Regions from separate parts of the Mycobacterium shinjukuense genome, predicted to be linked through region 2. Evidence: riboswitches for the same ligand, from Rfam matches in the RefSeq annotation. Region 2 holds a riboswitch; the other holds the start of a gene.
What was found. Region 2 has a riboswitch for magnesium ahead of G6N20_RS08215 (Rv1535 family protein). Riboswitches for the same ligand answer to the same signal wherever they lie in the genome.
Positions count from the first base shown of each region.

Region 1: linked by a shared signal. The riboswitch ahead of G6N20_RS06890 (PE family protein) and the one ahead of G6N20_RS08215 (Rv1535 family protein) in region 2 are both predicted to bind magnesium.

Region 1 covers NZ_AP022575.1:1,525,029-1,540,011, reverse strand. The annotation lists gene G6N20_RS06900 (PPE family protein) at 445-1,746, shown strand; gene G6N20_RS06895 (PPE family protein) at 1,810-3,036, shown strand; M-box (ykoK) riboswitch at 3,342-3,513, shown strand; gene G6N20_RS06890 (PE family protein) at 3,806-4,096, shown strand; gene G6N20_RS06885 (PPE family protein) at 4,112-5,317, shown strand; gene G6N20_RS06880 (PPE family protein) at 6,093-7,316, shown strand; gene G6N20_RS06870 (PPE family protein) at 7,610-9,007, shown strand; gene G6N20_RS21745 (hypothetical protein) at 9,004-9,132, shown strand; gene G6N20_RS06865 (DUF732 domain-containing protein) at 9,129-9,446, shown strand; gene G6N20_RS06860 (MgtC/SapB family protein) at 9,607-10,404, shown strand; gene G6N20_RS06855 (NAD(P)/FAD-dependent oxidoreductase) at 10,316-11,503, opposite strand; gene G6N20_RS06850 (DUF4189 domain-containing protein) at 11,794-12,225, opposite strand; gene G6N20_RS06845 (sterol desaturase family protein) at 12,417-13,361, shown strand; gene G6N20_RS06840 (Rv1815 family serine proteinase) at 13,465-14,145, shown strand; gene G6N20_RS06835 (TetR/AcrR family transcriptional regulator) at 14,192-14,869, shown strand.
Region 2 covers NZ_AP022575.1:1,846,549-1,861,531, reverse strand. The annotation lists gene G6N20_RS08245 (AMP-binding protein) at 1-1,668, shown strand, start outside; gene G6N20_RS08240 (zinc-dependent alcohol dehydrogenase) at 1,673-2,776, shown strand; gene G6N20_RS08235 (carboxymuconolactone decarboxylase family protein) at 2,773-3,351, shown strand; gene G6N20_RS08230 (PaaI family thioesterase) at 3,432-3,866, opposite strand; gene G6N20_RS08225 (NAD(P)H-dependent flavin oxidoreductase) at 3,926-5,053, shown strand; gene G6N20_RS08220 (TetR/AcrR family transcriptional regulator) at 5,060-5,776, shown strand; M-box (ykoK) riboswitch at 5,915-6,085, shown strand; gene G6N20_RS08215 (Rv1535 family protein) at 6,362-6,595, shown strand; gene ileS (isoleucine--tRNA ligase) at 6,942-10,088, shown strand; gene G6N20_RS08205 (peptidoglycan DD-metalloendopeptidase family protein) at 10,101-11,321, shown strand; gene G6N20_RS08200 (hypothetical protein) at 11,340-12,365, opposite strand; partial or broken gene G6N20_RS08195 (IS30 family transposase) at 12,366-13,521, opposite strand; gene G6N20_RS08190 (dTDP-glucose 4,6-dehydratase) at 14,040-14,983, shown strand, end outside.

The DNA of each region.
Region 1 (14,983 bases), 320 kb from region 2:
GCTCGGACGAGAGGGGGTGCGGTGTCGAGCAAATCTTGCTGGGTGGTCTCGTTCCCCCGATTCACGCAACTACGGCGGCACCTCCCTTGCGTCCCGATCCGCGACAGGAGGTGGGCGAGACTGGTCGTATTGACGCAGGCTGCAGGAATTCGATGACCTTCCGATCCGGTCACGGCGCCTGGTCCGCCGTCTGAACCGGCTGGCGCCGAGTATCCGACACGCGCTGCGCACCGAAGCGCACGTGTTATCGGCAGCACCCCGACACCACCACCACAACGGCGGAGGCCCGTAGCTGGGTCGGACTATCCGAAAAGGAGAAGTCCGATGTCTTTTGTTGGGACACAACCGGAATCGCTGTCGGCAGCGGCCGGGGTTATGCACGCCCGAATGTTGCCCCCATCGGCGCCCACCTTCGAAGTGCTGGCCGGATAAGGGGTGTTGGCAATGGATTTCGGAGCGCTCCCACCTGAAATCAACTCCACACGCATGTATTCGGGGCCAGGCTCGGCGCCCCTGCTGGCCGCCATGACGGCCTGGGACGGGCTTGCCGCGGAGCTGCGTTCGACGGTTGCCGCGTACCAGAAGGTGATCACGGTGCTGACCGGCGACGACTGGCTGGGTCCGGCATCGGAATCGATGGCGGCAGCCGCCGCCCCGTATCTGGCGTGGATGAGCATCACCGGCATGCAGGCGGAGCAGACGGCCGCTCAGGCGGCCGCCGCGGCGGCCGCATTTGAGTCGGCGTTCGCCATGACGGTGCCCCCGGCCGTGGTGGCGGCTAACCGCACTCAGCTGGCGGCGCTGGTGGCCACCAACGTGCTTGGTCAAAACACCCCGGCGATCGCGGCCACCGAGGCCGCCTACGGCGAAATGTGGGCCCAGGACGCGGCGGCAATGTACGGCTATGCCGCCAGCTCCGCGACGGCCGCCGCGCTGTCGCCGTTCACCGAACCGGTGCACACGACCAACCCGGGCGGTCAGGCCAACCAGGCCGCGGCGGTCACCCAGGCCGCTGGCGGTGCCGGGTTCGGTCTCGCGCAGTCCAAGCTGCCGCAACTGATGGCCTTGGTGCCGAATGCCTTGCAGGGGCTCGCGTCACCGGCGGCGGCCGCTGCGGCACCGGCCCAGGCTATCCCTGGCCTGGACGCGCTGAACTCCGCGCTTGCCGGCCCGGCGGGCTGGCTCGCCGCCATCCTGAATTTCCTGGATGGCAACGACGGAAATCCTTATGGAATCTTCATGAATTCTTCGCTGGTCAACGGGTTCACCTCGGCCGGATATGTCAGCCCCGCCATCGTCGGCCCCGCCGTCTGGACCGCCATGGCCGACGTCAACGCGGTAGCGTTGGGCGCCCAAAATGCCCCACTGCCCCCCATGGGCTCCGGCGAAGGGAACCCCACGTGGCTACCCGGGATCTCACCGGCCAGCCCCGAAAGCCTGCCCCCGCTGAGCGAGACGCCCGTGGCCTCGTGGGGTGCGGGAGAGGTGTCGGCCGGTACCAACCAGGCGGCGCTGGTGGGGCGACTGTCTGTTCCGCAGAGCTGGATGGCGGCGACCGCGGTAGCGAACCACGCCGGCGCCGCGGCACCGGGCGGCGGCTGGACCAGCTCCGCGACCGTCCCAGAGGCGGCAGCGGGCATGCCCGGGGTGCCCGGGATGCCCGCGGTGTTTGGGCACAGCTTCGGCAACGCTCCGCGTTACGGATTCCGGCCGACGATCATGGGACGCCCCCCAGCCGCTGGATGACGGCCGGGGGACCACCCGCCACCTGGGCGATCGGTGAGAGGTCGGTTAATCGAGGTGCTGGCAATGGATTTCGGAGCGCTCCCTCCTGAAGTCAACTCCCTGCGCATGTATTCGGGGCCAGGCTCGGCGCCGATGCTGGCCGCCGTGACGGCCTGGGACGCAGTCGCCACCGAAATGCAGGTGACCGCGGCGGCCTACGAGTCGGTGATTTCGGGGTTGATCGGTGAGGGCTGGCTGGGGCGGGCGTCGGCGGCGATGGCGGCCGCGGTCGCCCCGTATGTGACGTGGATGAGCGTCACGGGCCTGCGGGCCGCGCAGACCGCCAGTCAGGCCGCGGCGGCTGCGGCGGCCTTTGAGGCCGCGTTTGCCATGACGGTGCCGCCGGCGGTGGTCGCCGCCAACCGTGCCCGGTTGATCGCGTTGGTGGCCACCAATTTTCTGGGCATCAACACACCCGCGATCGCGGCTACCGAGGCCGAATACGCCGAAATGTGGGCTCAGGATGCGACGGCCATGTACGGGTATGCGGCTAGCTCCGCGCAGGCCTCCGCTCTGACACCGTTTTCCGAACCCGCGGCGACCACCAACCCGTCCGGGCAGGCCGGCCAGGCCGCGGCGGTCGCCCACGCGGCCGGTGCCGCCGTGGGCGGCCGCACGCAGACGGACGTGCCGCTGCTCATGTCCGCGGTGCCGGCGAGCTTGCAAGGACTCGCGTCACCGTCGGCCGTGGCTGCGCCGCTGGACGCCATTCCCGGGGCGGGCCTGCTCGCCGACATGCTGAACTTCCTGGACGGAAACGACGGGAACCCCTACGGGATCTTCCTGAACTCCAACGTGGTGAACGGTGTCATGTCAGCCGGATACGTGGCTCCCGGGCTAATCATGCCCGCCGTCACGGCTGCACTGGCGGACATCAACTCGGTGGCTCTCGACGGGGCGCCGCAGGTCCTCGTCGCACCCATGGACGTCGGTTATCCCGATGCCGCGTCGATGGGGGCGACGGTCGCCCGATCGGGCTTGGGGGCGGTCATCGCCGGCGCGAACAAGGCGGCCATGGTCGGGCGCCTGTCTGTTCCGCCGAACTGGACGACGGCCGTCGAGGCGGCAAATCCCGCCGGAGCCACACCCTCCGGCGCCGGCGCGACCAGCACCGTTGCCGCCCCCCAGGCCGGTGCGGGCATGCCCGGTCTGCCGGGCGTCCCGGCCACCAGCGCCTCGTACAGCTTCGGCAGTGGTCCTCGATACGGATTCCGGCCGACGATCATGGCGCGCCCGCCCGCCGCGGGATAGTGACGTCGCCGACGGAGCGCAAGGCTCAGATCCGGATACCTGTGTGACCCGCCGCGGCAGGACGACGATCCGTCAGACGCGACGACAGCGCTGGCTGGTTTACGGCGAAAGTCCCTGCGCGACGGCCAAATTGTCGGCGGCGGCGGGCAGCGGTGTGCGGGCGTGGTTGCGGATCCCCATCGCTACGTCACGGGCCGGACCAGCCGGCCGTTGCCGCTCCGGGTGGGGCGGCTCACCCACGCGCCCCTGATGAGCCAGCGTGTTTGGGTTGACTCGAACCGTCGGGGGTGCCACGATGGCCTGTGCATGCACCTCGCTAGGTGAGGCGTCTGCACGGATATAGGCCACTGACCTCGAACGTCGAAAGACGCCCAGGGTCAGGACAGCTCTTCCCGGCTTAAGGGTTGAGCCCAAGTGGCTTCCGGGCCAGCCCGGATACGCCGTGTGGTGCCAAAGCTCTGACGAGAGGGGTGCCGCGCCCTATGTTTCAATTGGGCCCCCACCCCTGATGTGCAAGCCACCGGCACCCCCGCGTGCCCTGGCCCCGAGGAGGTGAGAGCGAAATGAGTTCCGGCGATAGTTCCTATTCGAGATCGACGATCATTTCGTTCCGATCCGACCTGGGCGCCGTTCACGCAATCTGAACTGGCTCAACGCCATTCTCCGATCCGCACCCCTGCGCTAGGGGGGTGTGCAGCGGGCGCGCGGAATTTGCCAGCGAAATCGCCACATCGGCCCCTGGTTCGGGTCTTCCGGCAGGAGAAGCCCGATGTCATTGGTCACCACCCAGCCAGCTGCCCTGGCAACGGCCCCGGGTCAGTTGCCCCGTGTCGGAGCGGCCACGGCCGCCCAAAATGCCGCCGCACCCGCGACCACAGGTCTGGCTGCTGCTGCCACCGATGACGTATCGGTCTTGACCGCAACGCAATTCGGCACCCAGGGCGCCCGGTACCAGACGGTGGGTGCTCAGGCGATGGCAATCCACGAGCCGTTCGTCGCGATCTTGGGTGCCGGTGCCGGTTCCTATGCGGCTACCGAAGCCGCCAACGCCGTCAGCTAAACGAGGAGGCCGACGATGACCGCCGCCCTGGATTTTGCAACATTGCCGCCCGAAATCAATTCCACGCGCATGTATTCGGGCGCCGGCTCGGGCCCGATGCTGGCCGCCGCATCGGCCTGGCACGGCCTGGCCGCGGAGCTACGTGCCACCGCGTTGTCCTGTGGCGCGGTGCTCTGCGCGCTGACCGGCGAAGAATGGTACGGCCCGGCATCGGCATCGATGGCCGCCGCGGTCGCACCGTATACGGCATGGCTGAGCAGCACAGCCGTCCAAGCCGAGCAAACGGCCCTACAAGCCGAGGCGGCCGTGGCCGCCTACGAAGCCGCCTTTGCGGCAACGGTGCCTCCACCGGTGGTGGCGGCCAACCGTGCCCAGCTGATGGCGCTGGTCGCCACCAACATATTCGGGCAAAACACCCCGGCGATCGCCGCCACCGAGGCTCAGTACGCCGAAATGTGGGCCCAAGACGGCATGGCCATGTACGGCTACGCCGGTTCCTCGGCCGCGGCCACGCGGTTGAGCCCGTTTGTCGAGCCCCCGCGGATAACCAACCCCAGCGGCCTGGCCGCCCAGGCGGCCGCGGTCGCCCAAGCCAGCGGCGCGGCGGCGGGCACCCAGCAGTCGACGCTGTCCCAGCTGATCTCCGCGGTGCCGACCGTCCTGCAAGGACTCGCGTCGTCGACCGGACCGGCGTCGTCCGGGCCGGCGGGCATCCTGGGCACGCTGGGCACCGGATCGATCTGGCATGAAATCTGGGCCGTGTTGCAACCCAATTCGAACTTCTGGAACACCGTGACGTCGTCCGGGCTCGGCATGGCGCCGGCCACCATACTCGCCCCGCTGCTGGGTCTGATCGGCGGTGGGACGGCGGCAAGCATGGCCGGGGAAGCCCTCGGCGAGGCTGCCACCGGCGCGCTGGCAGGCCCGCTCGCGGGCATCGCCGGACCGAGCGGACTCGGCGGCGCCGTGTCGGCCGGCGTAGGCAACGCGGCCGCCGTCGGCACGCTGTCGGTGCCGCCAAGCTGGACCGCCGCCGCGCCGCTGCACGGTCCCCTGGGCTCGACGTTGGGTGGCACACCCATGGTGGCACCCCCTCCCGCGGGGCCGGCCGGCATGCCCGGGGTGCCCTTCGGCAACGCGGCCGGCCAGCACTTCGGCCGCGCCGTCCCCCAGTACGGTTTCCGTCCGACCTTCGTCGCACGACCGCCCGCCGCCGGATAGGGCGGCCTGCCGGAAAGTTCTCAGCAACTGGGCAGTCAGTTCGCAGGCGTACTCGCGTACCCAGGGTCGCCGTCGTGCGTAGGCTGCCTCACGTTAGGAGAGCACGGTATGACGGTCAGCTACCACGTCGGCGACGTCGGCACCCACGGAGCCATCTTTCGGTGCCAGCCTTCAGATCGGCAGTCGCCACCCAATCGGCGCCGCGGACACGATAGCCATCGAGCGTGGTGTCGCCAGGTATTGGTGTTTCCGCGAGATGGTGATCACTCGTCAAACCTATTGGCGCACTCGAAATGTCGTTATATTTTTGGCATCGAATCGTCACGGGCCGCGAAAAGAGCGCGTCGCATAATTCAGAATTGGACGAGAGCAGAATAGTGGCGATAGCGATAGTGAATGCGGCTGGTCGCTACTGCTGCGACCTGGCCTTATAAGCGTCCAGTGACGATTGTTTAAAGAAGCTCTCACAGCTAGTCGGCAAGGGGTGACACGTACTGTTTACGCTGCTCTTACCTGGGCGGAACGCGATGCAAATAAACGTTGTACAGCATGTTTGCATATCGGGTCGGGGAAATCTGCGCAGGGGAGGAAAACAAGTCGTGACGGGCTCATCGGATAACGGGTGCACGGGTGCGCGGTCATTAAATATTTGGGATCAGCACCTAGATGATGATTTGGACATCGGGTGAGTTCCATGAGATCCGGCTCAAATTGTGTGCAGAACTACCAGGCCGTGATTACCATGGCGGCCATATAGGGACCGGAGGTAACAGATATGGACTTCGGGGCGCTACCGCCGGAAATCAACTCGGGCCGGATGTATATGGGTCCGGGCTCGGGACCGATGTTGGCCGCGGCCGCGGCTTGGGACGAGTTGGCAGCGGGCCTGCACTCCACCGCGGCATCGTATGGCTCCACCGTCGAGGGCCTGACCGTCGGATCGTGGACCGGTCCGTCCGCGATCGCCATGGCGGCCGCGGCCGCTCCATACGTGGCGTGGCTCAGCGCCACCGCCGCCCAGGCCGAGCAGGCCGCCACCCAGGCCAAGCTCGCCGCGGGTGCCTATGAAACGGCGTTTGCCGCCACGGTTCCTCCCCCGGTGATCGAGGCCAACCGTGCGTTGCTCATGTCGTTGATCGCCACCAACATATTCGGGCAAAACACCCCGGCAATCGCGGCGACCGAAGCCCAATACCTGGAAATGTGGGCCCAGGATGCTGCCGCCATGTATGGCTATGCGGGCTCCTCGGCGGCGGCCGCGCAGTTGGCCCCGTTCAGCGAGCCACCACAGACGACCAACCCAGCCAGCGCGGCCGGCCAGGCGGCGGCGGTGGCACAAACGCTCGCCGCCTCGACCGCTGCCGACATCCAGTCGCAGCTCTCCCAATTCATCAGCCTGCTGCCGACCACCCTGCAAGGCCTGGCGACGACGTCTTCCGGCGCGGGTTGGGACACCGTGCTGCAGAGCATCAGCACCCTATTGGCGAACCTCACCGGGCCATACAGCATCATCGGGCTGGGCGCCATACCCGGCGGCTGGTGGCTGACGTTCGGTCAGATCCTCGGCTTGGCGCAAAACGCCCCGGGTGTGGCCGCCTTACTCAGCCCGAAAGCCGCCGCCGGGGTGTTTTCCCCGTTGGCGCCGCTGCGTGGCGGATACATCGCCGATATCAAGCCCCTTGGCGGCGGGGCGAGCGGAGGCATCGCCCGAGCAATCTATGTCGGATCGCTGTCGGTACCGCCGAGCTGGACTGCGGCCGCACCGGTGGCCAGGGCGATGGCGTCGGTATTGCCGGGCGCCAGCGCCGGCGCCGGTCCCGCGGCCGCCGAAGCCCCGGGAGTCTTGTTCGGCGAGATGGCCCTGTCGAGTCTGGCCGGACGCGCGCTGGCCGGAACGGCGGCGCGCTCCGCCGGCGCCGGCGGTGCCCGCATCGCGGGTGGCTCGGTCGCCGACGACGTTGCCAGCACAGCCACCATCATCGTCATACCGGCCGACTGAGGTGCGCGAGCCGACCGGGCGTTTGCCCCGACAAGGAGAAGGACACATGCCTTTGCTGACGACACACCAGCAGACGGCTGCGAGCGCGCCCGGTGCGGCGAACGGCGCGGCTCCGACAACCCGCGTGGTTCCGGTCGCCGCCGATAAGGTGTCGGCACTCCCGGCCGCACAGTGCGCCGGGACCGCCCGGATTCATCCGACACCCGGCCCCCGGGCCGCGGCGACGCGCGAGTGGTTTGGGAGTGCTCTGGCGATGGCCGACGTGACCGCGGCTAGTTAGGAAGGTAAAGGCAATGGATTTCGGGTTGCAGCCACCGGAGATCACCTCCGGCGAGATGTATTCAGGTCCAGGCGCCGGCCCGATGCTGGCCGCTGCCGCTGCCTGGGATGGCCTGGCGGCCGAATTGCAGTCCACGGCGGCCTCCTACGGCTCGATCGTCGAGGGCCTGGTCGCGGAGTCATGGACGGGCACCTCGTCAGCCGCGATGGCGGCCGCGGCCGCACCGTTTGTGAGCTGGCTGTCGACCACCTCGGCGCAGGCCAAGGCAGCCGCCAACCAGGCCAGGGCCGCGGTGAGCGCCTACGAGGCCGCGTACGCCGCGGTGGTGCCACCGCCGCTGATCGCGGCCAACCGCAGCCAGCTCATGTCGCTGGTGGCGACCAACATTTTCGGGCAGAACACCGCGGCGATTGCGGCCACCGAAGCCGAATACGGCGAAATGTGGGCGCAGGACACCGCCGCCATGTTGGGCTATGCGGGCTCCTCGGCGACCGCCGCCCGGCTGACACCGTTCACGGCGCCGCCGCCCACCACCAACGCCGCCGGACTCGCCGGCCAGGCGGCGGCCGTGGGCCAGGCGACCGGGCTGGAGAGCAGCACCGCCGCGGTGGCCAGCGCGCTGTCGAGCGCCGCAGCGCAGTTTCCGTTCGACATCATCCCGACGATCCTGCAGGACCTGGCCAACCTCAGCACCGCATACACCCAACTCATGAGCCAACTCATCAACTCCGTCTTCGGGCCATCGGGCGCAACGACATACCAGAGCTTGTTCGGCCTCGCAGCCAACGTCACCAAGTTCAGCACGTGGGCCAACGACACGATGAGCGCTCCCAACCTGGGCATGACGGAGTTCAAGGTGTTCTGGCAACCCCCCGTTCCTCCCGAGGTTCCCAAGTCGTCGTTGGGGGCCGGGCTGGGGCTGCGGCCGGGGCTCAGCGCGGGCCTGGCCCATGCCCCATCCGCGGGTCTGGGTCAAGCGAACCTGGTGGGCGACCTCTCGGTGCCGCCCAGCTGGGCCTCGGCGACCCCGGCGGTCAGGCTGGTGGCCAACACGTTGCCGGCCACCAACCTGACCGCCGCCCCCGCGGCGGAGATCCCGGCGGGCCTGATCGGCCAGATGGCCCTGGGGAGCATGACCGGAGGTGCCCTGGGCGCCGCGGCTCCCACCATCTACACCGGCAGCGGCGCCCGGGCCCGCGCCCACGGGAACAAGCCCAACGCCGAGCCGGTCAAGCTGGACGCCGTCATCGAACGGCTGCAGAAACAACCCGACGCGGTCCAGCACTGGAACGTTGACAAGGCCGGCCTCGATGGGCTGCTGGAACGGTTGTCGAAAAAGCCCGGCATCCACGCGGTGCACGTGTCCAACGGAGATGCCAAGGTCACGTTGCCCGATGCTCGGTTGGGTTGACAGAGTCGAAAGGGGTGATCGCTGACGTGGAGCACAGCACCGGGTGCGGAAGCTGCTACCGCATCAGCGGCCAGATGGGCACGCTGATGCGTCGAAACGCCATGCTGGGAGTGGGTGTCCGATGAGAACGCTAGTGGCGCTGCTGAGCGCTGCCGCCATGATCTTTCTCGCCGTGCCCGCACACGCCGAGCCAGAAGGCGATGATGCCGCCTTTCTGGCTGCTTTGAACAGGGCGGGCATCACGTACGCCGATCCAGCCCAAGCCATCGCGTCCGCCCAAGCGCTGTGCGCCCTGTGCGCACGCGGCGAAACGGGCCTGCAGCTGGTCAGCGACCTCAGGACCTACAATCCCGGGCTGTCGATGGACGCCGCGGCCCAGTTCGCCGCCATCGCATCGGCCGCCTACTGCCCCCAACACATCGAGCACCACCCGAAATAGCGGGTGCGCGGTGGTTGGGACGACCCAACCGGTTCGCTTGGACTCCAACTGCTGTTAACCCGCATGTGGTTGGCTGCCGTCGCCGCCCGTGCCCGACGTCGCGCTTGCCCACGTCGGTAGCGCACGGTCGGCGCTGCGATCGGGAAGGAACTGCGCCCAGATGCACACGCTGACCATCGCGGATTTCGCGATCCGACTGGCCGTCGGGCTGGGCTGCGGCGCCCTGATCGGCCTGGAGCGGCAGTGGCGGGCACGCATGGCGGGGCTGCGTACCAACGCCCTGGTCGCCGCCGGTGCAACGTTGTTCGTGCTGTACGCCGCCGTCACCGAGGACAACAGCCCCACCCGGGTCGCGTCCTACGTGGTGTCCGGAATCGGCTTTCTGGGTGGCGGCGTCATCCTGCGCGAGGGGTTCAATGTCCGCGGCCTCAACACCGCCGCGACCTTGTGGTGCTCGGCGGCGGTAGGTGTGCTGGCCGCCTCGGGACACCTCGTGTTCACCGTGATCGCCACCGGCACCGTGATCGCGATCCATGTGGTGGGGCGCCCGCTTGGCCGGCTGATCGACCACGACAACAACGTCGAGGCGGACGAAGGCCTGCAGGCATACCAGGTCCAGGTGATCTGTCGCCCCAGGTCCGCGAACTACGCCCGCGCTCAGATCGTCCAACACACCAGCAACAACGACATCACTCTGTGGGGCATGCACACCGGCCGGGCCGATGGCGGCCAGGTCACGGTGACCGCGCATCTGCTGTTGGACGGCCACACACCGGCCAAGCTCGAGCGGCTGGTGGCCGAGTTGTCTTCGCAGCCAGGCATTTACGCGGTTCACTGGTATGCCGGTGAACCGGCGCAGACCGACTCGTTCACGGGCGGTCCTGCAGATCCGGCGCGGCCGCGGCCAGTAGATCCGTCCGACTTCGGTTCAGCGGAGGGTAGATCCGGTGGGTGTTGATGGTCCGTTTGGTGACTTTGGCAGGCGCGCCTTGGGACACGACCACCCGGTCCCAACCCTCGGTGTACACCGCACCGGCCGGACCGAGATCGAGAACCGTGACATACCAAGGAATCCGAAGGGACAGCAGCGGTTCACCGAACAGGTCGCTGATGACGTTGTATCCGGCGTAGCGGCCCATCGGGCGACCGTGCTGACACGACATCACCGACATGTGTTCGTCATCCATCCGGGCAGCGGCCACATCACCGGCGGCGAACATCGAAGGCACCCCGATCACCCGCAGATGGTCGTCGACCGCAACCCTGCCCAGCCGGTCGCGGGCCACCGGCAATTGCTCGGTCAACGAGCTGGCCCGCATGCCCGCGCACCACACCACCGTGGCCGCTGCCAGCCGCTCGCCCGACGACAGCAACACGCCGTCTGGGTTGACCACGAGCACGCTCACCCCCGTCCTGGTCTCAATGCCGTTGTCCGCCAACGCCCGTTCGATGACCGGCCGTGCCGATGCACCCATATCCGAGCCGACCAGCGGATTATGGTCGACCAGCACCACACGGGGCCGCACACCCAGCGCCCGCAGCCTGGTCGGCAGCTCGCAGGCCGCCTCGATCCCCGTCAGCCCGGCACCGACCACCACGACGGTGCCCGCCGAGGGCGACGGTGGGCCGACGGCCAGCCCCTGCAGGTGGTGCTGCAGCCGCACCGCGCCGTCATAGGTGTCGACATCGAACCCGAACTCACGCAGACCCGGTAGCCCGGGTTTGACGAGGTGGCTGCCCGATGCGAGCACCAGCCGGTCGTAGCCGTAGGTCACACCGCATGAGGTCGTGACGCAACGGGTGTCGGTGTCGATCGCGGTCACCTCGGCGGTGACGTGCGCGACGCCGGCGGGGTCGAGTAGGTCGGCCAGCGGGATGCGGCAGGCGCTCAGGTCGGCCTCGTAGTTGCGAACACGAATGTCGTGAAACGGTTTAGCGCTCAACACGGTGATGTCGACGGTTCCCGCCGGTACGGCCAGCTCTTCGAGTCGCCGGGCAGCGCCCAGTGCCGCCCACAGTCCCGCGAAGCCGGAGCCGATCACCAGCACCCGGGTCAACTGCTGACGACCTGACGGATCTGGGCCAGCGCCGCGGCAGCGCGGCGACCGGGCAGCAACAACCACATGTGGAAAACTCCCTCGAGCTCAGCCCATCCCATAAGACCTTCAGCCGTCCAACGCTTCATGGTAGGCGTGGGCATCGGGAGTAAGTACATCACGCGTACCGGTGGATACCGTCCGCCACACAGCCCGGCCCGCCATCACGCCCCGGATCGGGCGACCCTGTCACGGGGGAGAGCAGCGGCGTGCGCTGACCAATTCGGCTTGGGCTCGGCGGCCGGTGATTGTTAGTTGCACGCCCAGTTGACGATCCACCCGTTGCCGAGGCGGTTGATGGCGTCGTCTTCCGCCGCGCGGCGCGTGAGGCCGGCTCCCCCTTGGTATTTCGAGCCGTTGTAGGCGACCGCACCGCATCTGGTGAAGCTACTGATCACTTTGCAAGTCTTGTCACCGCACTTTTCCAGTGCGACTTGCGCCGCGCGTGCCGGGGTGCGCTGGTGCCACGCCTTGCCGGACGCGCCGCTGGGGGCGTAGGCGATCGCCCCGTAGTGGATAATCGGTGGGATTGGCAACTCAGCGATTCCCGCCATCATCGCTTCCGACATCGAACCGTTGGTGAGATGAGCGTCCACCGTTGGAACCAGCAGGATGCCCAGCCCGAGAGCGGCGCCGAGCCCAGCGGCCACCATCGCGGTTCGGCGACGCAGTCTTGTGATCATCGCCCGACCCCGTTCTGCGTCGGATTGTGGTCCCGGTGTCATGTGCCCAAGTGTGCGATGAACATACCCGACGCAGGTAGGGCATAAAGTCCCCCAAGAGCGCCCACGGGGTGACGAACAACTGCCCGAGCGCGAGCGGCGCCGTTGTCAAGTCCTCACCCGTCGCGCCTTCGAGTCGTAGTCTGTCTGGTGTGGATGCCGTCACCGGGTTCTTCTCAGCGGTGCCCGAGGAAATGCGGGACCCAGTGCTGCTCGCCATTCCGTTTTTCTTATTGCTGTTGATTCTCGAATGGGCGGCGGCCCGCAAGCTGGAAAGCATCGAGACCGCTGCCACCGGGAAGCCACGGCCTGCCTTGGGCGCATACCTCACCCGCGATTCCCTGGCCAGCATCTCGATGGGGCTGGTTTCGATATCCACCACCGCGGGCTGGAAGGCCCTGGCCCTGTTGGGCTACACCGCAATCTATGCCTACGTGGCGCCCTGGCACCTCCCCGCCAGCCAGTGGTACACCTGGGTGATCGCGATCCTGGGTGTCGACCTGCTCTATTACAGCTATCACCGGATCGCCCACCGGGTGCGGCTCATCTGGGCGACCCACCAGGCGCACCACTCCAGCGAATACTTCAACTTCGCCACCGCGCTGCGTCAGAAGTGGAACAACAGCGGAGAGATCCTGATGTGGGTCCCGTTGCCGCTGCTCGGGCTTCCGCCCTGGATGGTGTTTTTCAGTTGGTCGCTGAACTTGATCTACCAGTTCTGGGTGCACACCGAGCGGATCGGCAAGCTGCCGCGATGGTTCGAATTCGTCTTCAACACGCCGTCGCATCACCGAGTGCATCACGGGATGGACCAGATCTACCTGGACAAGAACTATGGCGGGATCTTCATCATCTGGGACCGCCTGTTCGGCAGCTTCCAGGCTGAGCTCTTCCGACCGCATTACGGGCTGACCAAGCCGGTCGACACGTTCAACATCTGGAAGCTGCAGACCCGCGAATACGTGTCGATAGCCCGCGACTGGCGGTCGGCGACGCGGCTGCGGGATCGGCTGGGCTACGTCTTCGGGCCACCGGGTTGGGAACCGCGGGTACCGGGCACAGCCCGGGGCGAGGTCACGTTGGCCTCGTCTCGGTAACGCGGTCGCCCGGCAGCGCGAAAGGAATACCGTCGGGGTCAACGACCTCGCAACCTCAAACCTGTGGCTGGCCTACGCCGGCCTCGACGGATCGGAGTCCACGGTGCGCCGCTTGGCACTGTCCGCATTCACCGCATCGATAGCCGCCGCCGTGCTCCCCTCGGGGATTGCATCGGCGACCGTGAGCGCCGGTCCGATCTTGGTGTTCCCCGGCATGGAAATCCGCCAGGACAACCACGTCTGTACGTTGGCGTATGTCGACACCTCGCTGCGAATGGCGTTCACCGCCGGGCACTGTCGCGGCGGCGGCACGGTTACCGACCGCGACAACAACGTCATCGGCCATCTGGCGGCCTTCCGGAACAACACGCCGAGCGGCGCGACGGTGGCCACCCACGAGTCGATCGACGACTACGAGGCGATTGCGCTGGCCGACAACGTCACGATGAACACCATCCTGCCCGGCGGACGCCCGCTGACCTCCAACCCGGCTGCGGTGGTTGCGCCCGGCCAAGCGGTCTGCCATTTCGGCATCAGCACCGGGGAAACCTGCGGAACCGTCGACAGCGTCAACAACGGGTGGTTCACCATGTCCGGCGGCGTCACCAGTCAGCGGGGCGATTCGGGTGGTCCGGTCTACCTGGCCCCGGAGGGGGGTCCCGGGCAGATCGTGGGGATCTTCAACAGCGTCTGGGGGGAATCGCCCGCGGCGGTGTCCTGGCGGACAGCGTGCGACGAGGTGCGCCAGGATCTTGGGATAACCGTGCGCGGCTGGCAGCCCTGACCCCTACAGCAAGAGCGGTGATCTCGGTTGTGCCAGACTTGACCACGTGGGCAAACGCCGGGACTCACGGGAACACATCGAGGCGAAAATCCTCGACATCGGCCGCCGGCACCTGGCCGATCAGGGCGCGGTCGGGTTGTCGCTTCGTGGGATCGCCCGCGAACTGGGCATGGTGTCGTCGGCCCTCTACCGGTACGTGTCCGGCCGCGATGAGCTTCTGACGTTGCTGCTCGTCGACGCCCATTCCGACTTGGCCGACACCGTGGACCGGGCCCGCGAAACCGTGGCCGAGGTGTGGAGTGACGACGTCATCGCTATCGCGCACGCGGTGCGCGGTTGGGCCGTCGCGCACCCGGCCGGCTGGGCGCTGCTGTACGGCACCCCGGTGCCCGGATATCACGCGCCGGTGTCACGAACCGTCGGCACCCGCGTGGTCGGAGCGCTCTACGACGCGATCGCCGCGGGGATCGCCACCGGAGACATCCTGCTGACCAACGACCCCGCGCCACAACCGATGTCATCGGACTTCGAACATATTCGGCACCAGTTCGGCTTTCCCGGCGATGACCGGGTCATCGCCAAGTGCCTCTTGCTCTGGGCGGGCATCGTGGGAGCGATCAGCCTCGAGGTCTTCGGGCAATACGGCGTTGACATGCTGCACGACCCGAAGGCGGTGTTCGACACCCAGGTGCGGCTGCTGGCGGGCGTCCTGAGTCAGCAATGATGTCACCGCACCGGCCCAGAATGAGAACGTGTTCACCCGGGGCTGGGCTATCCTGCGAGACGATGAGCCTTCCGTTCACGCCACGAAAACAGCCCTCACCTGCCGGTTGGCGCG
Region 2 (14,983 bases):
TACGAGCGCGATTGGGCCGGCGCGGCGGAAACGCTGACATGGTCGCAGTTGTACCGGCGGATGCTCAACGTTGCCGAGCAACTCAGCCAATGCGGGGCAACCGGCGATCGGGCGGTGATCCTGGCACCGCAGGGACTCGAATATGTCGTTGGATTTCTCGGTGCGTTGCAGGCCGGGCTTATCGCCGTTCCGCTCTCGGTTCCCTATGGCGGCGCCCACGATGAGCGGACGGTGTCGGTGCTGGCCGACACGTCACCCGCCGTGCTTCTGACCACCTCCGCCGTCGTCGACAGTGTCGCCGACTACGCACAGCCGCAGCCCGGACAAACGGCACCATCAATCATTGAACTTGATTTGCTGGACCTGGAATCTCGGCAGCGGTCAAGCGGCTCTCGTGGCGCCGGTAAGGATGCGCCGGAAGCCCAGTATTTGCAATACACTTCGGGATCCACACGTTCACCGGCCGGTGTGGCGATCTCGAACAAAAATGTCTTCGCCAACTTCGCGCAGATGATCGCCGACTTCTTTGCGCTCGAGGGCGGGGTTGTCCCAGGAGACCTCACCGTGGTGTCTTGGCTGCCGCTGTATCACGACATGGGTCTGTTGTTAGGGGCCATCATGCCGATCCTGATCGGTGCACCCGTCGTGTTAACGAGTCCGGTGGGGTTCCTGCAGCGGCCGGCCCGATGGATGCAGTTGCTGGCGGACAACAGTTGCGCCGTTTCGGGCGGACCGAACTTCGCGTTCGAATTGGCGCTGCGCAAGACGTCCGACGACGACATGGCCGGGCTTGATCTCGGGCAGGTGCACAGCATCCTCAACGGCAGCGAGCGGGTACAGCCGGCGACCCTGAAACGATTCATTGACCGCTTCGCCCGGTACAACCTGGCTGCCAAGGCGCTGCGGCCGGCCTATGGGATGGCGGAAGCAACCGTTTACATAGCGACGCGTACGACGGGCGAACCACCCGAGATCGTCCACTTCGACTCCGAGAAACTGCCCACCGGTCAAGCGCAGCGGTGCTCGAGCCCAGGCGGGACACCACTGGTCAGTTATGGCGTCCCGGAGTCCCAGCTGGTGCGCATCGTCGATCCCGACACGAACATCGAATGTCCGGAGGGAACGGTCGGCGAGATCTGGGTGCAGGGTGACAACGTTGCGTGCGGCTATTGGCAGAAGCCCGAAGAGACCAAGCGCACGTTCGACGCCAGGATTGTCCACCCCTCGGGGGGCACACCCGAAGGTCCCTGGCTGAGAACCGGTGATTCTGGCTTCTTCTCCGGGGGTGAGCTGTTCATCATCGGACGCATCAAGGATCTCTTGATCATTTATGGGCGAAACCACTCGCCCGACGACATCGAGGCGACGATCCAGGAGATCACGGCGGGCCGCTGCGTGGCGATCGGGGTACCGGAAGGCGGCGCTGAGAAGCTCGTTGCCATCGTCGAGGTCAAAAAGAGGGGCGACTCCGACAAGGATGCGATGGACAGGCTGCGGGTGATCAAACGCGATGTCAACGCGGCGGTATACAAGTCACACGGACTGAGCGTGGCCGACCTCGTTCTGGTATCGCCCGGGTCGATTCCCATCACCACGAGCGGCAAGGTCAGGCGAGCACAGTGTGTCCAGCTATACCGACAACGTGAGTTCACCCGGCTGGACGGTTGACCCTATGTCGGCGGGCGGGGTCGCACGGGCATTGGTGCTGGCGGCCCCGCGCCGCCTGACCGTCCGGGAATTTCCGTTTCCGCCCATCGGCGAGGACGACGCGCTGCTGCGGGTCGAGGCCTGCGGGCTGTGCGGGACCGATCACGAGCAGTACACCGGCGAGCTGGCCGGCGGGTTCGCGTTCGTGCCCGGTCACGAGACGGTCGGGACCATTACGGCGATCGGGCCGCAGGCGGCGCGGCGGTGGGGGGTATCGGCCGGTGACCGGGTCGCCGTCGAGGTGTTCCAGTCGTGTCGTCGGTGCGCGCCCTGCCGTAGCGGCGAGTACCGGCGCTGCGTGCGGCACGGCCTGGCCGACATGTACGGCTTCATCCCGGTCGACCGGGCGCCCGGGCTGTGGGGCGGCTACGCCGAATACCAGTATCTGGCCCCCGATTCGATGGTGTTGCCGGTGGCCGATGAGCTCAGCCCGCAGGTGGCCACCTTGTTCAATCCGCTGGGAGCTGGAATACGTTGGGGAGTAACGGTTCCGGGCACCAAGCCGGGCGACGTGGTAGCGGTGCTCGGACCGGGAATCCGGGGGCTGTGCGCGGCGGCGGCGGCCAAGGAGGCGGGTGCGGCGTTCGTCATGGTCACCGGGTTGGGCCCCCGCGACGCCGGCCGGTTGGCGCTGGCGCCGCGGTTTGGGGCGGACCTGGTCGTCGACGTGGCCGCCGACGATCCGGTCGCCGCCCTGGCACAGCAGACCGGCGGGCTGGCGGACGTCGTGGTCGACGTGACCGCGAAGGCGCCGGCGGCGTTCGCGCAGGCGGTCGCACTCGCGCGTCCCGCCGGCACCGTCGTCGTCGCCGGCACCCGCGGCTTCGGCAGCGGCGCCCCGGGGTTTTCCCCCGACCTGGTCGTCGTCAAGGAGCTGCGGGTGCTCGGCGCGCTCGGCGTGGATGCCACCGCCTATCGGGCGGCCCTTGATCTGCTGGTTTCCGCTCGCTACCCGTTCGAGCAGCTACCCCGGCGATGTGTGCGGCTTGAGGAAGTCGAGGAGTTGCTGGCTACCATGGCCGGTGAACGCGACGGTGTCCCGCCAGTCCACGGAGTCCTCACACCATGACCTCACCCAGGAAGCCCAGCCGGGTTCCGCTGTTGCCGCTCGACGAGGCCAAGGCCGCCGCTGATGAAGCCGGTGTGCCCGACTACATGGCCGAGCTCAGCATCTTCCAGGTGTTGCTGAACCATCCGCGACTGGCGGCGGTCTTCAACGACCTGCTCGCCACCATGTTGTGGCATGGTGCCCTGGACCGCCGGTTGCGCGAGCTGGTGATCATGCGGATCGGCTGGCTCACCAAATGCGACTACGAATGGACCCAACACTGGCGGGTAGCTTCCGGGCTTGGCGTGTCCGCCGACGATCTGCTCGGCGTGCGAGACTGGCAGGAATACAACGGGTTCGGGCCCACCGAGCGAGCCGTGCTGGCGGCCACCGACGACGTCGTGCGCGACGGCGCGGTGAGCGCGGCGAGCTGGGCGGCTTGTGAACGCGAATTAAGCGGCGACACGAAAGTTCTCATCGAACTGGTCACCGCCATCGGCGCGTGGCGCATGGTGGCGTCGCTGCTGCACAGCCTTGAGGTGCCGCTGGAGGACGGGGTGTCCAGCTGGCCACCCGACGGGCAGGGGCCCGGGTAGCACCCGCGAACAGACGCAAACGCCCCCATTTTCGGGTCGAAAAGGGGGCGTTTGCGTCTGTTCGCGGAAGGTTGTGCGGCTCAGACGATCCGATAGGTTTGCACCGCGTGCGCGACGACGTTGCCGTCGGCATCGGTCGCGGTGATCTCGGTGAAGATGAGTTCCTTGCGGCGCCGCACCGTGCGGGCATGGCACAGCAGGTCACAGCCCTTGGCCGCACCGGTGTACTGGATGCTCATCGCGACGGTGGAGGCGCGTGCGCCCTTGTCGAAGTCGTGGTTGGACCAGGCGGCGGCCGCGCCGGCGGTGTCCATCACCGACGCGATCACCCCGCCGTGAAAGTAGGTGCCGTCGTTGGTGAGATTGGCGCGGAACGGGAGCCGGATCGTCACGTCGTCGGGTTCGTATCGTTCGAACACGATGCCGAGTCCGCCGATGAACGGCGTCCTGGTCATCAGGTCCCGCACGGCCTGGCGACGTGCGTGCTGTTGTTCGGCGGTCAACGGCTCGGCCATGGCGGCAAGATTACCGTATTCGATTGACATATCAATCAATAGCTCATAGCGTCGGTGCCATGCGGACCAGAGTGGCCGAAATGCTCGGCGTCGAGTTCCCGATCTGCGCCTTCAGCCACTGCCGCGACGTCGTGGCGGCGGTGTCCAACGCGGGTGGGTTCGGGATCCTGGGCGCCGTCGCGCACAGCCCCAAGCGGCTGGACAGCGAACTGACCTGGATCGAGCGGCAGACCGGCGGTAGGCCGTACGGGGTCGACCTGCTGCTGCCGCCCAAGTATGTCGGCGCCGAACAGGGCGGAATCGACGCGCAGCGGGTTCGGGAGCTGCTGCCGGCAGAGCACCGCGCATTCGTCGAGGATCTGCTGGCCCGCTACGGCATTGCCGCTCCCCCCGACCAGCAGCGCGCACCGTCTGGAGGTGGGCTCAACATCTCACCGAAAGGCTATGGGCCGCTGCTGGATGTCGCCTTCGCCCACGACATCAGGCTGATCGCCAGCGCGCTCGGGCCGCCGCCGCTCGACCTTGTCGAGCGGGCCCACGACCACGACGTGCTGGTGGCCGCGCTGGCCGGCACCACCCACCATGCGCGTCGGCACGCGACCGCCGGGGTCGACCTGATCGTCGCGCAGGGCACCGAGGCCGGCGGCCACACCGGCGAGGTGGCGACCATGGTGCTGGTTCCGGAGGTGGTGGACGCGGTGTCGCCCACGCCGGTGTTGGCCGCGGGGGGGATCGCCCGGGGCCGCCAGATCGCGGCGGCCCTGGCCCTGGGCGCCGAGGGGGTGTGGTGCGGTTCGGTGTGGCTGACCACCGAGGAAGCCGAGACGCCCCCGGTGGTCAGGGACAAGTTCCTGGCCGCAACCTCCTCGGACACGGTGCGGTCCCGGTCACTGACCGGCAAACCCGCGCGGATGCTGCGGACCGCCTGGACCGACGAGTGGGACCGGCCCGATAGCCCCGACCCCCTCGGCATGCCGCTGCAGACCGCGTTGGTCACCGAGCCGCAGATGCGCATCAACCAGGCCGCCAGTCATCCGGGCGCCAAGGCCCGTGAGCTGGCGACCTACTTCGTCGGCCAGGTGGTCGGATCGCTTGACCGGGTGCGGCCCGCGCGCACGGTGGTGCTCGACATGGTCGAGGAATTCGTCGACACCATCGGCCAGTTGGAGGCGCTCGTTGATCGGTGATCTCCGATGAGCGACACCGGCACCCGACGACGCCGGGCGGTCAGCGAGGACGAGAAGTCGCAACGGCGCGACGAGATCATGTCCGCGGCCAAAGAAGTCTTTGCCCGCAAGGGTTTTCATGCCACCACGGTCGCAGACATCGCCAAGCAGGCCGGTCTGGCGTACGGCTTGATCTATTGGTATTTCGACTCCAAGGACGCGTTGTTTCATGCCTTGATGGCCGTCGAGGAGGCCGCGTTGCGCGCTCATGTCGCGGCGGCGCTGGCCGCGGTCGCCGGGCCTCGCGACGCCGGGGCGCGCGATACCGGAAAAGAAGTGCCCTTTCGGGCCTACCTGCAGGCCTGTGTTCAGGCCACCTTCGAGTTTTTCGAAGCCGACCGGGCCACCGTCCGGTTGTTGTTCCGCGACGCCCATGCGCTTGGTGACCGATTCGAAAAGCACCTTGGTGGAATCTACGAGCGGTTCATCGACGACATCGAGGCCGGTGTCGTCGCCGCTCAAGAGCGTGGTGAGGTGATAACGGCCCCGCCCCGGATGGTGGCGTATACGCTGGCGGCGCTGGTGGGCCAGTTGGCGCACCGGCGGCTGAGCACCGACGACGGGGTCGCCGCGGCCCAGGTGGCGGATTTCGTGGTCTCGCTGGTGCTTGACGGGCTGCGCCCGCGCCCACCGGCGCCCGGGCTCGAGTCGACGACGGATTCGTCCGCTCTTTCGGCGCGTTGACCTCGGACGACAGCTGCGGCCGGGCAGGAAGGGAACCTGGGTAACCGCTGTCAACTTGGATGCCGAATGGGCACAAAATCGGCAACCTGGTCACGATGTCGTTGACCGAGTGGCATGGGTCGGGCATGATCGGTCGGGCAAGCACCTCGTTAGGTGAGGCGGCTACCCGAACACAGGCCACTGACCCCGAACGTCGAGAGACGCCCCGGGTCAGGACAGCTCCTCCCGGCTTAAGGGTTGAGCCCAGGTGGCTTCCGGTCTTCCCGGACACGTCGTGTGGTGCCAAAGCTCTGACGAGTGGGGTGCGGATCGCGGCAGTCGCCGCATTTCGGTACCCCCTGGTGTGCGCGGATCGTGTAGGTACCGCACGCGTCATGACCGTGAGGAGGTGAGGGACGAATGACTTCCGGTGATAGTCCGGATCGATATCCGGGCTCCGTCTCGTCCCCATCCGGTCTCCGGCCCGAGGTTCGCCGCTGAGTCGTGCCGCCAGCCAGCCTTCCTGGATTGGAACCGTTCTGGACGGGACCACGTCAGATCAGGTCAGTCCACTAGCGCTCGTTTCGAAACGTCCAGGAGGCGATCATGACCGCAGCTTTGAACGAAGTGGTAACCGCAGCACCCGCGCCGCGGCTGCACGTGGTGCGCGAGGAGGCCCCCATCGAGGCCGCCCAGAAGGTGACGCGGCGGCGTGACACCCGGCCGGTCATCGTCATCCGCGACCCGCTGGTGGACGGCGCCGCCGGCTTGCTGAGCATTCCGCTGCGGCACATGTACGCGGCGCTGTGGCGTATCGGCGTGCTCGACGTCCACGCCTAAGCCCAGCCGGCGATCCCACCGGTGGCGGGAGTCAAGTCGCTGCAGGCGATGGTGTGCCCGCCACCGTGATCGAAGGGGATCTCGCCACCGTGGTTCGGGTATGCGGGGCTTCGGTAGAATCGACCCAACGGCGTCGATCCGGCCATCACCGGGAAGCCTTCGGAAGAACAGCCAGCCTGGCCCAGTAGAACCGAACGGGTGGGCCCGTCACAGCCCGCAGTCGAGCGGTCACGCGTGAGCGTGGCAAGCGGGGTGGTACCGCGGCGTTCGCACACCAGCGTGGCGTCGTCCCCGGGCCTGAGCACAGGCGCGCAGCGCCGTTAACGGCACAGGGAGACGACGCACTTTGACCGAGAACGCTGACCGCCGGGCGTATCCGAAGCCGGCCGGCGGGGCACCCGACTTCCCGGCACTCGAGCTCGAGGTCCTTGACCACTGGTTCCGCGACGACACCTTCCGTGCCAGCATCGCCCGCCGGGAGGGTGCGCCGGAGTACGTCTTCTACGACGGGCCCCCATTTGCCAACGGCCTGCCGCACTATGGGCACCTGCTCACCGGTTACGTCAAGGACATCGTGCCGAGGTATCGCACCATGCGCGGCTATAAGGTGGAGCGCCGCTTCGGCTGGGACACCCACGGGCTGCCCGCCGAACTCGAAGTCGAACGCCAACTGGGCATCACCGACAAGTCCCAGATCGACACCATGGGCATCGCCGCGTTCAACGACGCCTGCCGGGCGTCGGTGTTGCGCTACACCGACGAGTGGCAGGCATATGTGACCCGCCAGGCCCGCTGGGTCGACTTCGACAACGACTACAAGACACTCGATCGGTCCTACATGGAGTCGGTGATCTGGGCGTTCAAACAGCTGTGGGACAAGGGCCTGGCCTATGAGGGCTACCGGGTGTTGCCCTACTGCTGGCGCGACGAGACCCCGTTGTCCAATCACGAACTGCGGATGGACGACGACATCTACCAAAGCCGCCAAGACCCCGCGATCACGGTCGGCTTGAAGGTGGTGGACGGCGAACTTGACGGCGCCTACCTGTTGGTGTGGACGACCACACCGTGGACCCTGCCGGCGAACCTCGCGGTGGCCGTCCATCCCGACGTGACCTATGTACAGGTCAGGGCCGGTGATCGTCGTGTGGTGCTGGCGCAGGCACGGCTGGCCGCCTACGCGCGCGAACTCGGCGATGAGCCCGAGGTGCTCGGCAGCTACCGCGGCGCCCAGCTGCTGGGCGCTCGGTATCTGCCTCCTTTCGCGTATTTCATGGACTCGCCCAACGCTTTTCGAGTGCTCTCGGGTGACTTCGTGACCACCGAGGACGGCACCGGCATTGTGCACATGGCACCGGCCTACGGCGAGGACGACATGGCCACCACCGACCCGGTCGGTATCGTGCCGGTCACCCCGGTCGACTCCAAGGGGCGATTCGACGCCACCGTCCCGGATTACCAGGGACAGCATGTTTTTGACGCCAACCCGGACATCATCCGGGATCTGAAATACCGGAGCGGGCCGGCGGCGGCCAACGGCGCGGTGTTGCTCCGCCACGAAACCTACGAGCACCCCTACCCGCACTGCTGGCGCTGCCGTAACCCGCTGATCTACCGGGCGGTGTCGTCATGGTTTGTCACGGTGACCAAATTCCGGGACCGCATGGTGGAACTGAACCGGCAGATCACCTGGTATCCCGACCACGTCAAGGACGGCCAGTTCGGCAAGTGGCTGCAGGGCGCTCGTGACTGGTCGATCTCGCGAAACCGCTACTGGGGCACGCCAATCCCGGTGTGGAAGTCCGACGACCCGGCCTATCCGCGCATCGACGTGTACGGCAGCCTCGACGAGCTGGAGCGCGACTTCGGGGTGCGGCCAACCAATTTGCACCGGCCCTACATCGACGAACTCACCCGCCCCAACCCCGACGATCCCACCGGCCGTAGCACGATGCGCCGCATCCCCGACGTGCTCGACGTGTGGTTCGACTCGGGCTCCATGCCGTACGCCCAGGTGCACTACCCGTTCGAGAACGAGGAGTGGTTCCAGGGTCACTATCCCGGCGATTTCATCGTCGAGTACATCGGGCAGACGCGTGGCTGGTTTTACACGCTGCATGTGCTGGCTACCGCGCTGTTCGACCGACCAGCATTCAAAACCTGTGTGGCGCATGGGATCGTGCTCGGTTCGGACGGTCAGAAGATGAGCAAGTCGCTGCGCAACTACCCGGACGTGACCGAGGTTTTCGAGCGCGACGGCTCCGATGCCATGCGATGGTTCCTGATGGCGTCACCGATTCTGCGTGGCGGCAACCTGATTGTCACCGAACAGGGTATCCGTGACGGCGCGCGGCAGGTGTTGCTGCCGTTGTGGAACGCCTACAGCTTCCTGGTCCTCTACGCACCCAAGGTCGGTGCCTGGCGCACCGATTCGCCGCATGTGCTGGATCGCTACATCCTGGCCAAGTTGGCCGCGCTGCGCGACGATCTCAGCCAGGCGATGGAGGTGTGCGACATCTCCGGGGCCTGCGACCAGCTGCGGCAGTTTACCGAGGCGTTGACGAATTGGTATGTGCGACGGTCGCGGTCACGGTTCTGGGAAGAGGACGGCGACGCAATTGACACGCTGCATACCGTGCTGGAGGTGACCGCGCGGCTGGCCGCGCCGCTGCTGCCGTTGACCACCGAGGTCATCTGGCGTGGACTCACGGGCGGGCGTTCGGTGCATCTGACGGACTGGCCACAGGCCGGCGAGCTGCCCGCGGACACCGACCTGGTAGACGTCATGGACCAGGTCCGGGAAGTGTGCTCGGCGGCGTCCTCGCTGCGCAAGGCCAAGAAGCTGCGGGTGCGCCTGCCGTTGCCGAAGTTAACTGTGGCAGTGAAGAACCCGCAACGGCTGAAGCCCTTCACAGATCTGATCGGTGACGAACTCAACGTCAAGCAGGTCGAGCTGACCGACGCGATCGACACCTATGGCCGCTTCGAGCTCACCGTCAACGCCCGCGCGGCCGGGCCCCGGCTGGGCAAGGACGTTCAGGCCGCCATCAAGGCGGTCAAGGCCGGTGAAGGCGTCGTCAACCCCGACGGCACCCTGACGGCGGGTCCGGCGCTGCTGCGGCCCGAGGAATACAGCTCCCGGCTGGTGGCGGCCGATCCGGAGTTCACGGTGGCCCTGCCCGACGGCGTCGGCCTTGTCGTCCTGGACGGCACGGTGACACCCGAGCTGGAGGCCGAGGGCTGGGCCAAGGATCGCATCCGCGAGCTGCAGGAGCTACGCAAGTCGACCGGCCTCGATGTTTCCGACCGCATCCGGGTGGTGATGTCGGTGCCCGCCGGGCGCCGAGACTGGGCGCTCACCCACCGTGACCTGATCGCCGGCGAAATCCTGGCCACCAGCTTCGAATTCGGTGAGCCGGCCGATCCGGTGGAGATCGGCGACGGTGTGCGGGTGTGCATCGCCAAGGATGAAGCGGCTGCCCGACGTGGGTGAACGGAGGGGACGATGCGGATTCTGGGGCTGTTCCGTGTGCAGAACGGTGCCGATGTGTTGCCCCGAGTTTTGGACTCGTTGTCCGGCTGGTGTGATGACATCTACGTGATCGAGGACCGCAGCACCGACAACACCGCCCAAATCTTGGCCCAGCACCCTGCGGTGACGAACGTGGTCCACGCCCGTTCGGATCTGCCGGCAACGGCGTGGCTGATCCCGGAGCCGCCCGGGCTGGAATTGATGTATCGAATGGCCGATTTCTGCCGCCCCGATTGGATCGTGATGATCGATTCCGATCAGGTGGTCGAGGCCGACGTCGATATCCGCGACGTCCTGGCGGGCACACCGGACGACGTGGCGGCGCTGATGTGTCCGATGATTCCCACCTGGGATGACCCCGATTACCCGGACATGATCCCGATCATGGGAACCGGGGAATCGGTACGCGGGCCATTTTGGCGCTGGCACCCGGGATTGCGCGCGGGAACCCGGGCAATCCACAACCCGCACTGGCCCGCCAACATCACCGAGCACGGTGGCATCGGGCTAGTGAATGAGATTCGGCTGGTGCACACCGGGTGGGCCAGCCTCGCTGAGCGGATCGCCAAGGTCGAGCACTACCGCAGGCTGGACCCGGACTGTCGATTGAACTTCGGCGTTCCCTATGACCGGGCCCTGTTGTTCGGTTACGCATCCGACGAGATCGACCTGTTGATCGCCGACTACCGGCGGCGCCGCCGCGGAGACTTCGACCCTGCCGAACCGGGGACGCGGCTGCCCATCGACCGGGACCAACTGGCGGTCGGTTGCGGGTATGGACCCCGAGCGGATGCCTTTCACCCCGGCGTCGACTTCGCCGCCCAGCCGGGCACTCCGATACATGCCGTTACATCCGGAATCGTTTGTCGCGCAGACAATCTCGACGACAACGGACTGTGGTCGGTGACGATCTCCACCGGGAACGTCGACACCGTCTATGTGTTCCGATCCGACGACCGGCGGGGCATTGGCGTCGCCGATCGAATCGACGCGGGCGCCCGCATCGGTGCGATCGGTCGGGAAGCCGATTCAGCAGACGGTTACCTACATTTCGAGGTTCACGTCGACGGCGGCCACACCAGCCCGGTGCGGTATCTGGCCAACATGGGTCTGCAACCATGGCCGCCGCGGGGACGGCCGCGACCGGTGTCGGGCACCTACCCGCCGGCAACGCCGTGCACCATCACCGGCTGACGGGCACCCGCCCGCGACCTAACCGCGGCATGCCACGCCCTCGATCCGCTCGATCAGCGCCCGGGCGGATCGGATCGTCGAGCGGACCTCCTGCAGCAGCTTGGCCGGGTGCCGCTGGTCTGTCTCGGTGAGCCTGTTGTATCGGTCCACGCCGAAGCCCGCCGACTCCACGCGAATTCCCAATGGCAGCGTCAGGGTTCGCAAGGCCTCGAAGTGGAGGTAGCGGACCACCGGCTGACCGGTCACCAGCAGACACGTCGATCGGTGCATGCCCGCCGTCCGCGCGGCGAAGGTGTAGCTGTCCCCGGAATTGGCCCGACGGTTGTCCGGATCTGGCGACGGCGTCTCGAGCAGGGTGATCGGCACGCCAAGATCGTTGCTGTTAGACGGGAAACGCCACACCGTCCGGTCGCGTTGGGGCCGGTCGACTCGTTGGCGCGCGTGCTTGGCCACGTCCCGGATGTCCAGCCCCAACGCGTCGCCCGCGGCCGCCACCAGCAGGTCGAATTCGGTGCGGGCCCCGGAAGCGCATGCGGCGACCGCGTCCTGTTCGGAGTCCAGCAGCCGTCGCGACGCGGCGGCCAGCACCAGGTGACCGACACGCCGGCCAGCCGCCATCTCGCGGGCGTAGCGGACCCGCAGCAGGTTGGTGTAGCGCCCCCCGCCGATCACCAGCATGTGATCGAAATCCGTTCCCGCCGGACGGGATTCGTCGGTGAGGCCGAGTTCACCGGCCAGCGTGGTGATCTTCTCCAGCCGGGCGGCCGGCAGGTTCAGGCGCGGAATCAGCCACCTGGCCGCTCCGGCCGCGTCCTGGCTGTGCACCGGGCCGGCAGCGCCGGATCGTGCCCGGCCCCGGTAATCCCACACGGCGCTGAACTCGTCCAGCAGCGTCAGCCGCGAGGCGAGGCTGGGTCCGCGCGGCATGGCGCCGCCGAACATGCCGACCAGCTCGGACAGGGCTGGATGTGCGCACCACGCGGCAACCTGCTGGCGGATTTCGGTCGCGCAGCGGGCACCGAACCGGTCGACGGCAGCTTGGATTCAGGCGGTCGCTGCAACAAAAGTGGACGGGTCTGACAGTAGTCGGTGGAGTTCTTCGGCGGGGGTACGCCAGCCGAGGCGCTTGCGGGGACGGGCGTTGAGTTCGGCGGCGACGTTGTCAAGGATCCCAGGTCCGTGGAAGGACAGGTCGGTGCCTTTGGGGAAGTACTGGCGAAGCAGGCCGTTGGTGTTCTCGTTGGTGCCGCGTTGCCAGGGGCTGTGTGGGTCGCAAAAGTAGATCGGCAACCCGGTGGCCTCGGTGATCTTGGTGTGCAGGGCCATCTCGCTGCCTTGATCCCAGGTCAGCGACAGGCGCAGCACGTCGGGGATCTCGGGGATTTTGGCGGTCATCGCTTCGGCGACGGTGGCTGCGGTGCGATCCTCGGGCAGGTGCAGCAGGATCACGAATCCGGTGGTGCGCTCGACCAGGGTGCCGATCTGGGAGGCCTGGTCTTTGCCGATGATCAGATCGCCTTCCCAGTGTCCGGGGATGGCGCGGTCGTCGGCCTCGGCCGGCCGCTCACTGATGTTGATCATTCCGTCCTTGAACCGGCTACGTCTCTCAACCGGGTTGCGGCCCTGCTGTTTTCGTTTGATGCGTCCGGTGCGTAGCGCAGCTTTGACCTGGCGGGCCAGTTCTCCGCGGGGCTGCACGTACAGGGCCTGGTAGATCGTCTCGTGAGACACCCACATCTCCGGATTGTCGGGAAAGTCTTCGCGCAGCCGGGCCGCGATCTGCTCAGGGCTGTGCCGCTTTTCCAAGCGTCGCACAACCTCGGCCAGCAGCGCCGGATTGGACTCCAGCTTGCGCCCCTTGGGCCGCGCTCGGGCCGCTTCGACGGCGTCCTGGGCGAACCCGGCGCGATAACCACAGCCGGTCATTCCTCGACGCACCTCCCGGCTGATCGTCGAGCGAGACCGGCCCAGCAGGCGGGCGGCGTCGGCTTGCGAATACCCCGACACAAACAGCTCTTCTAGACGGCAGCGTTCGACAAACGACATCGCCCGCGACACGACCACAGGCTCTTGAACAGCGGCAATAGGTGTTCTTGGCACATAGCCAGCCTGATCGACCCAGCGCCGCGCGGTGTGTTCCGACACGCCAGCTAACACCGCCGCCTGCGTCGGCGTCGCACCCGCGTGCAGCGCGACCCAAAACGCGTCTTTGACCTGTTGGGAGTACCGGGTGCCGAAGTGCCCTTTGTCGGTTTGATACCCGGCGCTTTTGGCCCACTTGCGGCCTGTCGCGCCAGCAACACCGGCAACCGTGGCCGCCGACGTCGGCGAGAGCCCCGACCCTAGCGCCGCCCAGAACCTCTCCCGTACCAACCCGGCCGACTCAGCATCCAGATGGACACCAGTACCCCGAAACCCCATCTCGTAATCCATGCAGCACCTCCAAGGTCAGGTGTTGCAACGATCACTTGAGTCCAAGCAGCGGACCCGGTGTTGGACGCACACACGTTGCTTTCCTTGTCGTTGCGGCGCGCCCCGTGCGTGGGCACACCCGCCTGAAAATGCGGCAGTTGCAGGTTGTTTGGCCCGTAGTCTACCTATCACATCCACGGACCACTGCGCTGCCGTCGGCCCGCTTTGGCTCGTGAACGCCCGCCGTTGCCGAGCAGTAAGGTGTGAGCCGCGAGATCCGATGAAAGCGACGGGGAGCATCGTGCGGTGAGAATACTTGTGACTGGCGGTGCGGGTTTCCAGGGAAGCCACCTTTCGGAGGCCCTGCTCGCGATGGGACATCACGTGACCGTGCTCAATACGCTCTCGATTGCGGCCAAACGAAACACCCGGATTTTCGCGGAGAATGAGCGCGCCGACATCGTCTTCGGCTCCATCACCGACCCCGAGCTGACCAGTAAAACGGTGCGTGATCACGATGTTGTCTTCCACCTGGCGGCGAACGTCAACGTCGACAGGTCACTGCACGATCCGAAGAGTTTCCTCGACACGAATGTCATGGGCACCTACAACGTGCTGGAGGCGGCGCGCCGACACCAATCTCGAGTGATCTACGCATCGACCTGCGAGGTGTACGGCGATGGGCATGACCTCGGCCCAGACGCGCTTCTCGACGAAACGGCCGAGATGAGGCCGAACAGCCCGTACGGGGCGTCGAAAGCGGCGGCGGACAGGCTCTGCTACTCGTACTACCGTTCCTACGATATGGATATCACCATCGTTCGGCCCTTCAACATTTTCGGCGAGCGCCAGAAAAGCGGAACATTCGGTGCGTTAATTCCTCGACTCGTGCGGCAAGCTCTGGCCGGGGAAGACCTGACGGTCTTCGGTGAGGGAATCGCAACCAGAGACTATCTCCATGTGAGCGATATTGTCCGGGCATACCGGCTGGTGCTGGCGGTGCCAAGCCTCAAGGGCCGGGCAATCAACTTTGCGAGCGGAACCAATACCAGCGTGCGGGATATCGCGGAATATATTGCACAGAGATTCCACACCCGAGTCACCCAGGGTCAGCCACGTCCGGGGGAGGTTTCTCGATATCCTGCGGATATTTCGTTGGCCAAAAGCATAGGATTTGACCCGCGCGTCGGTATTTGGGAGGGAATCGACCGATACATCGAATGGGCGATAGCGCAGCCGCAACAACTGGC